2 regions of the Salegentibacter sp. BLCTC genome follow, and region 2 is predicted to be linked to the other one. Evidence: riboswitches for the same ligand, from Rfam matches in the RefSeq annotation. Region 2 holds a riboswitch; the other holds the start of a gene.
What was found. A riboswitch is a leader RNA that binds a small molecule or an ion and turns the genes downstream of it on or off. The one in region 2 is predicted to bind cobalamin.

Region 1: linked by a shared signal. The riboswitch ahead of GUB10_RS13600 (PKD domain-containing protein) and the one ahead of GUB10_RS07955 (ribonucleotide-diphosphate reductase subunit beta) in region 2 are both predicted to bind cobalamin.

The regions. Positions count from the first base shown of each region.
Region 1 is NZ_WYEW01000011.1:35,170-39,160, forward strand. Features, by position in the region: gene GUB10_RS13595 (histidine kinase) at 1-387, opposite strand, end outside; gene GUB10_RS13600 (PKD domain-containing protein) at 796-1,941, opposite strand; cobalamin riboswitch at 2,050-2,253, opposite strand; gene GUB10_RS13605 (alginate export family protein) at 2,589-3,863, opposite strand.
Region 2 is NZ_WYEW01000005.1:18,674-22,664, reverse strand. Features, by position in the region: gene acs (acetate--CoA ligase) at 1-1,610, opposite strand, end outside; cobalamin riboswitch at 2,078-2,213, shown strand; gene GUB10_RS07955 (ribonucleotide-diphosphate reductase subunit beta) at 2,326-3,300, shown strand; gene GUB10_RS07950 (ribonucleoside-diphosphate reductase subunit alpha) at 3,342-3,991, shown strand, end outside.

The DNA.
Region 1 (3,991 bases), on a different contig from region 2:
TGCTTTTTTGAAGCTTTCTTCGGCGCTGTTAAAGTTTTTGGATCTTGAGTACACTATTCCAATACCTGAGAATAGTTCTACGCGATCTATTTCAGATAACAGTTCCAGGTGCTTTTTGGCATCCATATAATTAGACAGCGCAATATCCAGTTCGCCCTGCAATAGGTTTATTTTCCCCAAATAGATGTGTGCTCTGCCAACAGTTTGAAAATTCTTAGGTTGTTTCCTGATAATTTGAAAGCTTTCTTCTTTAGCTTTTTCCAGGGCTCTATTCTGAATTAGGGAGTCAATACTTTTAAAGTCCTTGGGGTTTTGTTGTATTCCATAACTAAAAGTAAAAAGCAGGTTGAAAAAGAGTACTATTGTAAATTTTGTAAAATAATGCATGAAGTTTAATTGGGGGGTAATGCTGTGGGATTCTGCTAGATTGGCGCTGTTTAGTGCGACAAAAGTATTACATTCTTAAAGGATAAAAAATGTTATTTTACTCGATAATCTAGATTTAAAAAATCTATGGCTTGTTACAAGGTAATTACTTTTCTAAGCCAATACGTTTGCAAAAGTATAGTATTAATCTTGTTTTTGCTTTTAGCAGAAATCAATTTAAGGTTTAAGGCATCCTAGTCTACCGGTTTTTGATTTTTAGAAGTATTTTTAGTTTGGCAGATGGACGCGGGAAGTTTACAAATGAGCTTAAGCTTATAGGTTTATCCTTATATAAAAACAATACTATTTGGAGCTGGAAAAATAGTGAAGTTCTTATATAAGGATAAATAAAGGATATTATTAGAGGCTTTACTCGGTCATAGATAGATCTGAAGCTCCTTTGATTTCCGTTGATATCTCACCAAGCCAACCAACATTTCCCTGCGCCCCTGTGTAGACGCTTATAAAATCTACACCTCTTAATGCTACGGGGTTCATATTATCATCTACTGCCCAATCCAAATCCATGGCGTTTCCGGCATAAGTATTATAATCAGCATCAAAATTGTCTACATACCCCCATTCAAGTGCATCTATAGAGGCAAATCCTTCCAGGCTCACCTTAGGGTAAACCCGGGTTCCGTTAAAACTCATTTTATCCTTTTCTTCAATAAAGAGTGGATAGTAATTTTGGGAGTGGTAGGGATTAACCATTACACTGTCCTGGTTTTCCTGGTTATCTTCCCAGGGTACATTGGCGTACTCTTTTGGATTGGTGTAGGTTAATTGATAATTCAATATAGTTTCTTCTTTTTGATGTGCACTTCCTGCTAGTTCATACCAGGTGTCATCTGGTAAGCCATTACCATTCTCATCAAAAGAAACCTTTACAATACCGGGTTCAGAAAGTCCGCCCATTGCATTACCATAAACTACAAAGTCTTTAGCATCTTCTCTATTTTCAATGGTATGATCAAAAGTGAACGTTACGTAGCCTCCCCATGCTCCTAAAGATAGAATGGCCGATTTTCCACCCACTAATTTTTCTGCGCTTTCCAAAGAACCGTAGGTTTTATTAATATATTGGCCGGGTGCAGGTTTATATTCAATAATTTCAGAAATATATTTACTGCTGTTTTCTGTTTTTGGGCGGAAATAAAGCTGATAAGGATCATTTACGGTAACTTCATAAGAGCGCAGCAGAGAGTCGTTATTCGCCAATGCTTTAAATTGTAGTGCAAATGTGCCAAATTGCTTGGGGGCGTAATGAAGGTTTTGAGCTTCAGAAACTTTATCATCACCTAGTTTCCAGCTAAAACCTGTCCCTTCCGGTAAATTTAGAATTTCAGGATTAATAGATAAAGTATCTCCCAGGGTTAATTCGTAATCTTTCTGGTAATTTAGATCCGCAAACTCCATAGGAATTATGCCTGGGCCGTCATCTTTGCTACAAGATGAAAAAAGTAAAATACCTCCAATAAGGATTAATGATTTAAAAAATGATTTTTGTTGCATTTGATTTGTATAAAGGTTAATAATTGGAATTAACTTATTTTACAAAACAAAACAGCAGGGGATATAGTTAGAATAGAAGACCTACCCAAAGCAATAACTCCCGAAAGCTTTGTTCCTTATGTTTCCGGCAGGTTTTCTGACTTCTCCCTCTTTTTAAACCTTCCCGTCCCAAAAGACAGTGGTATCCATAAAAAGATTTTCCTAAAAATTAAGGAAGGGATTTACAGCAGCGGGAACTGTTCAGGATTTACACCTGATTCCCTTTTAATACAATACCTTAAAAGCATTGTAACCGAAAATCCCGGCAATATTAAGTTAAATTTCTGGTTTGAGAATCTTAAAAACTGAATTTATCTTTACCGTTTTTTTGGTTATAAATTGAATAAAGCAAATTGCTATTTCTAAAGATTATGCTAAACGGCTGTCTAAGAGAAATCATACTAATGCATTTGGAGTAAAAAATTGAGGATTTAGATAATTAAAATCAAAAGCTTTAAAGCTGGAGAAAAAAGGAAAAGATTCATTGGTGACTCCAGATTATTCTTGATTAAAATTACTTGATTCGGAAATCGCTAGTAAATGTTTGCCAGAATTGTTGCGATGAAATTTACTTTCTGAATTTTTTAGGTGTATTAAGTACATTGTTTCTAAAAATCTAAAGAAAATAATTTAGGGTTTACATTAAGCTGAACCCAGGCCCAATTATTAGTATTGTCGCTAGGTTTTCCTCCTTTTACCAGGCTCATACTATCTGATGCAAACATGTGTGAATAACCAACATTAAGATTTACATATTTCATTAATTTATTAGAATAAACAAGGTCTATTTCTGTACCTAAATACTTGTCTGCGTTATTTTGCAATTTTGCATTGGCCATAAAATAATGAGCTTTTAGCAAAAGATTTGATTTTTCACCGGTTCTGAAATTAGCCTTGGCATATAGATCGTTTAAACCTACACTGTTGGCGTGGTTGCCCACATAGAAATAGTCCATAAACCCATTAAATTTATGATTGGTGCCATATAAAGGGAAAAACGATTTATTTTTAGATGCTCCTTCCTGGTCGGTTCCGCTTAACATTTCTATTCCTAACCCAAAAAGAGTACTACCGGGTTTATAAGTGGCTTCCAGGGATAGCTGGTATGCTGAGAGATCGGTGGTATTGTTGGCTTTTCCAAACTGGTAGTAAGCCGAACCCTCCATCTTTACTTTTTGTATTGGAAATTGGAAATAACTACCCATGGTTTGACGATAATAAACATCGTCTGGAGTGGCGTTATTGGGGCCAGTAAAGCCTTGAAACCCGTTGTTTAGAAATAAAAAACTTGCAGAACTTTTATCCCAGGCTTTCTTTAGATAAGCATATTGCATTGTTTTATATGTAAAAAAACCGGTAATCCTATATGTGTTTCCTTCGTTTTTAGGTTGTTCCTGGCTAAAAGCAGTTCCTAAATCCAAATTAAAGCCATTTTTCTGATATTTCAATAATGCGGCATCATGAAAACGACCCTGCATAGCCCAGTCCAATCCGCCAAATATGCGCTGATTATCGTAACTTATTACCTGCCTTCCTACTTTAGTAGACCAATTTTCATTGAAGTTTAGTAGCGCATAGGCCTGAAACAGGGAAAAGGAGTCATTCCCATCTACAGGTAAAATTTGGCGGGTATCCCCCCAGGTGCTCACATCCTGTACGGCAATAAATAATTGTAGTTTTTCAGCACTATAGCCTAAGTTCAGGCGGGTTCGTTGCTGTACAAATACGCCGGGATCGGCATCATTTGAAAAAAGATCGTTATAACCGTGCCGGTATTCAAAACGGGCTCTTAGGTCGGCTTCTGCTTCAAAAGTCTGTGCTACGACTTCATTTACTAAAAATAGTAAGAATAATGCAAGTTTAAAAGAAGATCTGTTAGTCATGAGCGGTAGAATTATACTTTGCTATATAAATATCGATGATTGTTTACTGCTTAAATATGGCTTTAAAACTTTTTTCATTGAATATCTCTTTCCCTTTTTGCGGTGTTGTTTGTTTTTAATGTGCTTTG
Region 2 (3,991 bases):
AAGCCCACTACGGCAGATTCTGCCACTGCAGGGTGTTCATCTATAGCATCTTCAATTGGTGCTGTTCCTAAGTTGTGACCCGATACAATAATCACGTCATCTACTCGTCCTGTTATTCGGTAGTAACCTACCTCATCCCTAAGAGCTCCATCCCCGGTAAAATACATATTTTTAAAGGTAGAGAAGTAAGTTGTCTTATAACGCTCATGATCTCTCCAAACAGTTCTTGCCATAGACGGCCAGGGATATTTAATACACAAACGGCCATCTACCTGGTTTCCACTTAGCTCTTCCCCATTTTCATCCATAATAGCAGGTTGAATTCCAGGAAATGGTAAAGTGGCATAGGTAGGTTTCACCGGAGTTACATATGGCAATGGCGAAATCATGATTCCTCCTGTTTCTGTTTGCCACCAGGTATCTACAATAGGACTTTTATTCTTTCCTACATTATCGTTATACCAATGCCAGGCCTCCTCGTTAATAGGCTCCCCAACTGTTCCCAATACTTTTAAGGAAGACAAATCGTGTTTTTCAACAAATTCTATATTTCGTTTAGCTAGCGATCTAATGGCTGTTGGAGCGGTATAGAACTGATTAACTTTATGCTTCTCCACTACATCCCAAAATCTGCCTGCGTCTGGATATGAAGGCACCCCTTCAAACATCACTGTAGTTGCACCATTGGCTAGAGGACCATATAATATATAAGAATGGCCGGTTATCCAACCAATATCAGCTGTACACCAGTATACATCTCCTTCTTTATATTGAAATACATTTTTAAAAGTATAAGCACTATAAACCATATAACCCGCAGTTGTATGCAACATTCCCTTAGGTTTTCCGGTAGAGCCCGAAGTATACAAAATAAACAATGGGTCTTCGGCATCCATAGTGGTTGCTTCACATTGGTCTGAAGCTTCATCTAACAAAGGCTGCAACCATTGGTCGCGTCCTTCTTTCATATTAATATCAGAATTTATACGTTTTGCAACCAAAACACTTTTTACTCCTGGACATTCTTCCAGAGCTTTATCTACAATCCCTTTTAAGTCTATAGTCTTATTTCCGCGGTAAGAACCATCTGAAGTTATAAGCATTTTACAATCGGCATCATTTGTTCTGGTAGCCAGGGCTTTTGAAGAAAAGCCTGCAAAAACAACAGAGTGTATAGCTCCAATACGAGCACAAGCCAACATAGCTACTGCAAGTTCTGGAATCATAGGCAGGTAAATACAAACCCTATCGCCTTTTTCTATTCCTTTAGACTTTAAAACATTTGCAAATTTATTTACTTTTTTATGAAGTTCTTTATAAGAAATATGTTGAGCCTCCTCTTCGGTACCGTTTGGCTCCCAAATAATGGCGGTTCTATCTGCATTGGTAAAAAGGTAACGATCTATACAGTTCTCTGTAATATTAAGTTTTGCATTTTCAAACCACTTTACTTCAGGTTTATTAAAGTCCCAGCTCAATACATTGTCCCATTTTTTTCGCCAGGTGAAATGTTCTTCGGCAACTTCTTCCCAAAAATTTTCAGGCTCTCTAACCGATTTTCTATACACTTGAAAATACTCTTCTAAATTCTTAATATGATAATTACTCATAACTTAAATAAATATGTTGATGGTTACGTAGATTAATAATGAAAAATATAAAATATCTTTCCTGCAATTTATAAAAATCCAATAAAACTAGACATTCAAATGTTTGTTTAACATTCTTCCAGTTCAAGTTTTATTACAAGTTCAATAGAATAGATGATTTCTCCATAAAAGCAGAAAATTAATTGGCTAATTAAGCTTTTAGATTTAAAAATTATAAAAAAGATAGTTTTTAAATAGCTTTTTTATAATAACGCCTCCAGATAATAAGGATTACGAATCCCAAAATTTTAATAGTCAACAAATTACCTTCTAAAGCCAACGAGACATGTTATGGATAGTCATTTTAAGTTTGGAAGTAAACTTGTGAATATTAAATCTCGATTATCGAGTAAATAAACTTGTGAAAAACTATGTTTATAACTCCGTAGTTTTTCTATAAAAGGGTCGCTTATTACTTATAACTTTACTTTTGTAAAATCATACCGGTGGTTATTGTCTTTTTCAATAAATAAGGGGAATCATGTGAAATTCATGAGCTGTTGCGCAACTGTAAAGTAGGTTCAACTACAAGCCAGATTACCTTTCCGACCGGGTTGACTTTTGCTTTCGCATAAAAAGTAAATGTCCAGGAAATTGTGTATTTATCACAAGTAAACTTCCCTTAAGACAACTATTACTTTTATGCTTTTGATTTAAAAACCAAAACAAAAGTGATATGAATATTTTTCAAAAGCGGGTGAATTACAAACCTTTCGAATATCCCGAGATTCTTCAGTTTACCGAAGCTATAAATAAATCATTTTGGGTACATTCTGAAGTAGACTTTACAGCTGATGTCCAGGATTTTCATTCGCATCTTAGTGAAAATGAAAAACAGGTTATTAAAAGAAGCCTTTTAGCTATTGCGCAAATTGAAGTAGCTGTAAAATCCTTTTGGGGAGACTTGTATCAACACCTACCAAAACCAGAATTCAACGGCCTGGGAAGTACATTCGCCGAATGTGAATTTAGACATTCTGAAGCTTACTCCCGCTTGCTTGAAGTACTTGGGTATAATAATGAGTTTGAGAAATTAATTGAAACTCCTGTTATTAAAAAACGTGTAGCTTATCTCTCTGAAGCTTTAGCAAATACAAAATCTTCAGACGAAAAAAAATACGTGTTTTCCCTTATTTTATTCTCCATTTTAATTGAAAATGTTTCCCTTTTTAGTCAGTTTGCCATTATTCTTTCCTTTAGCAGATTTAAAGGAGTGATGAAAAACGTGAGCAATATAATTGCATGGACCTCGGTAGATGAGCAAATTCATGCCAATGCCGGAATTTACATTGTAAACCAAATTAAAAAAGAGTTCCCTGAATTCTTTAATGAAGAAACCAAAACCCAAATAAGGGAAATTATATCCCATTCTATGGAGGTAGAATCTGAGATTCTGGATTGGATCTTCGAGGATGGTTCTTTAGAACAGTGCAAAAAGGAAGACCTACTTAATTTTATGAAATACCGAGTAGACGATAGCCTTGAAAAAATAGGTTTAGAGAAGCTTTATTTCGTTTCAGAATATGATTATAAAGCGATGCTATGGTTTGAGGAGGAAGTTTTTGCCAACAGTTTGGACGATTTTTTTGCCAAACGCCCGGTAGATTATACCAAACACGATAAAAGTATTACCGCAGATGATCTTTTTTAAAGGTTTTCCACAAAAATAATTCAACTTAAAAATACAGTAAAATGCCCGAAGCAATACTTAAAGAAACAAAACAGGAGCGCCTATGGTGGCTTAACGAAGAGAGCCAGCAAATATTAAATCGCGGTTATTTATTAAAAGGAGAAACCGCAAAATCGGCTATAGAACGCGTTGCAAATGCAGCTGCAAAAAGACTTTATAAGCCCGAACTGGCCGAAGCTTTTATAGAAATGATAGAACGCGGCTGGATGAGTTTAAGCTCACCCATTTGGGCAAATATGGGTACAGAGCGCGGATTACCTATTTCTTGCTTTAATGTATACGTACCAGATAATATTGAAGGGATTACCCATAAATTGGGCGAAGTAATTATGCAAACCAAAATTGGTGGCGGAACTTCCGGTTATTTCGGAGAATTAAGAGGAAGGGGAAGTGCAGTAACAGACAACGGCAAAAGTAGTGGTGCTACCAGTTTTATGAAGCTTTTCGACACAGCTATGGATACTATTTCACAGGGCGGTGTGCGTCGTGGAGCTTTTGCAGCTTATCTTGATATAGATCACCCCGATATTAAAGAGTTTTTAGAAATAAAAAATATAGGAAATCCTATTCAGAACCTATTCTACGGCGTTAGTGTTCCCGATTACTGGATGCAGGAAATGATAGACGGCGACAGGGATAAAAGAGAGATTTG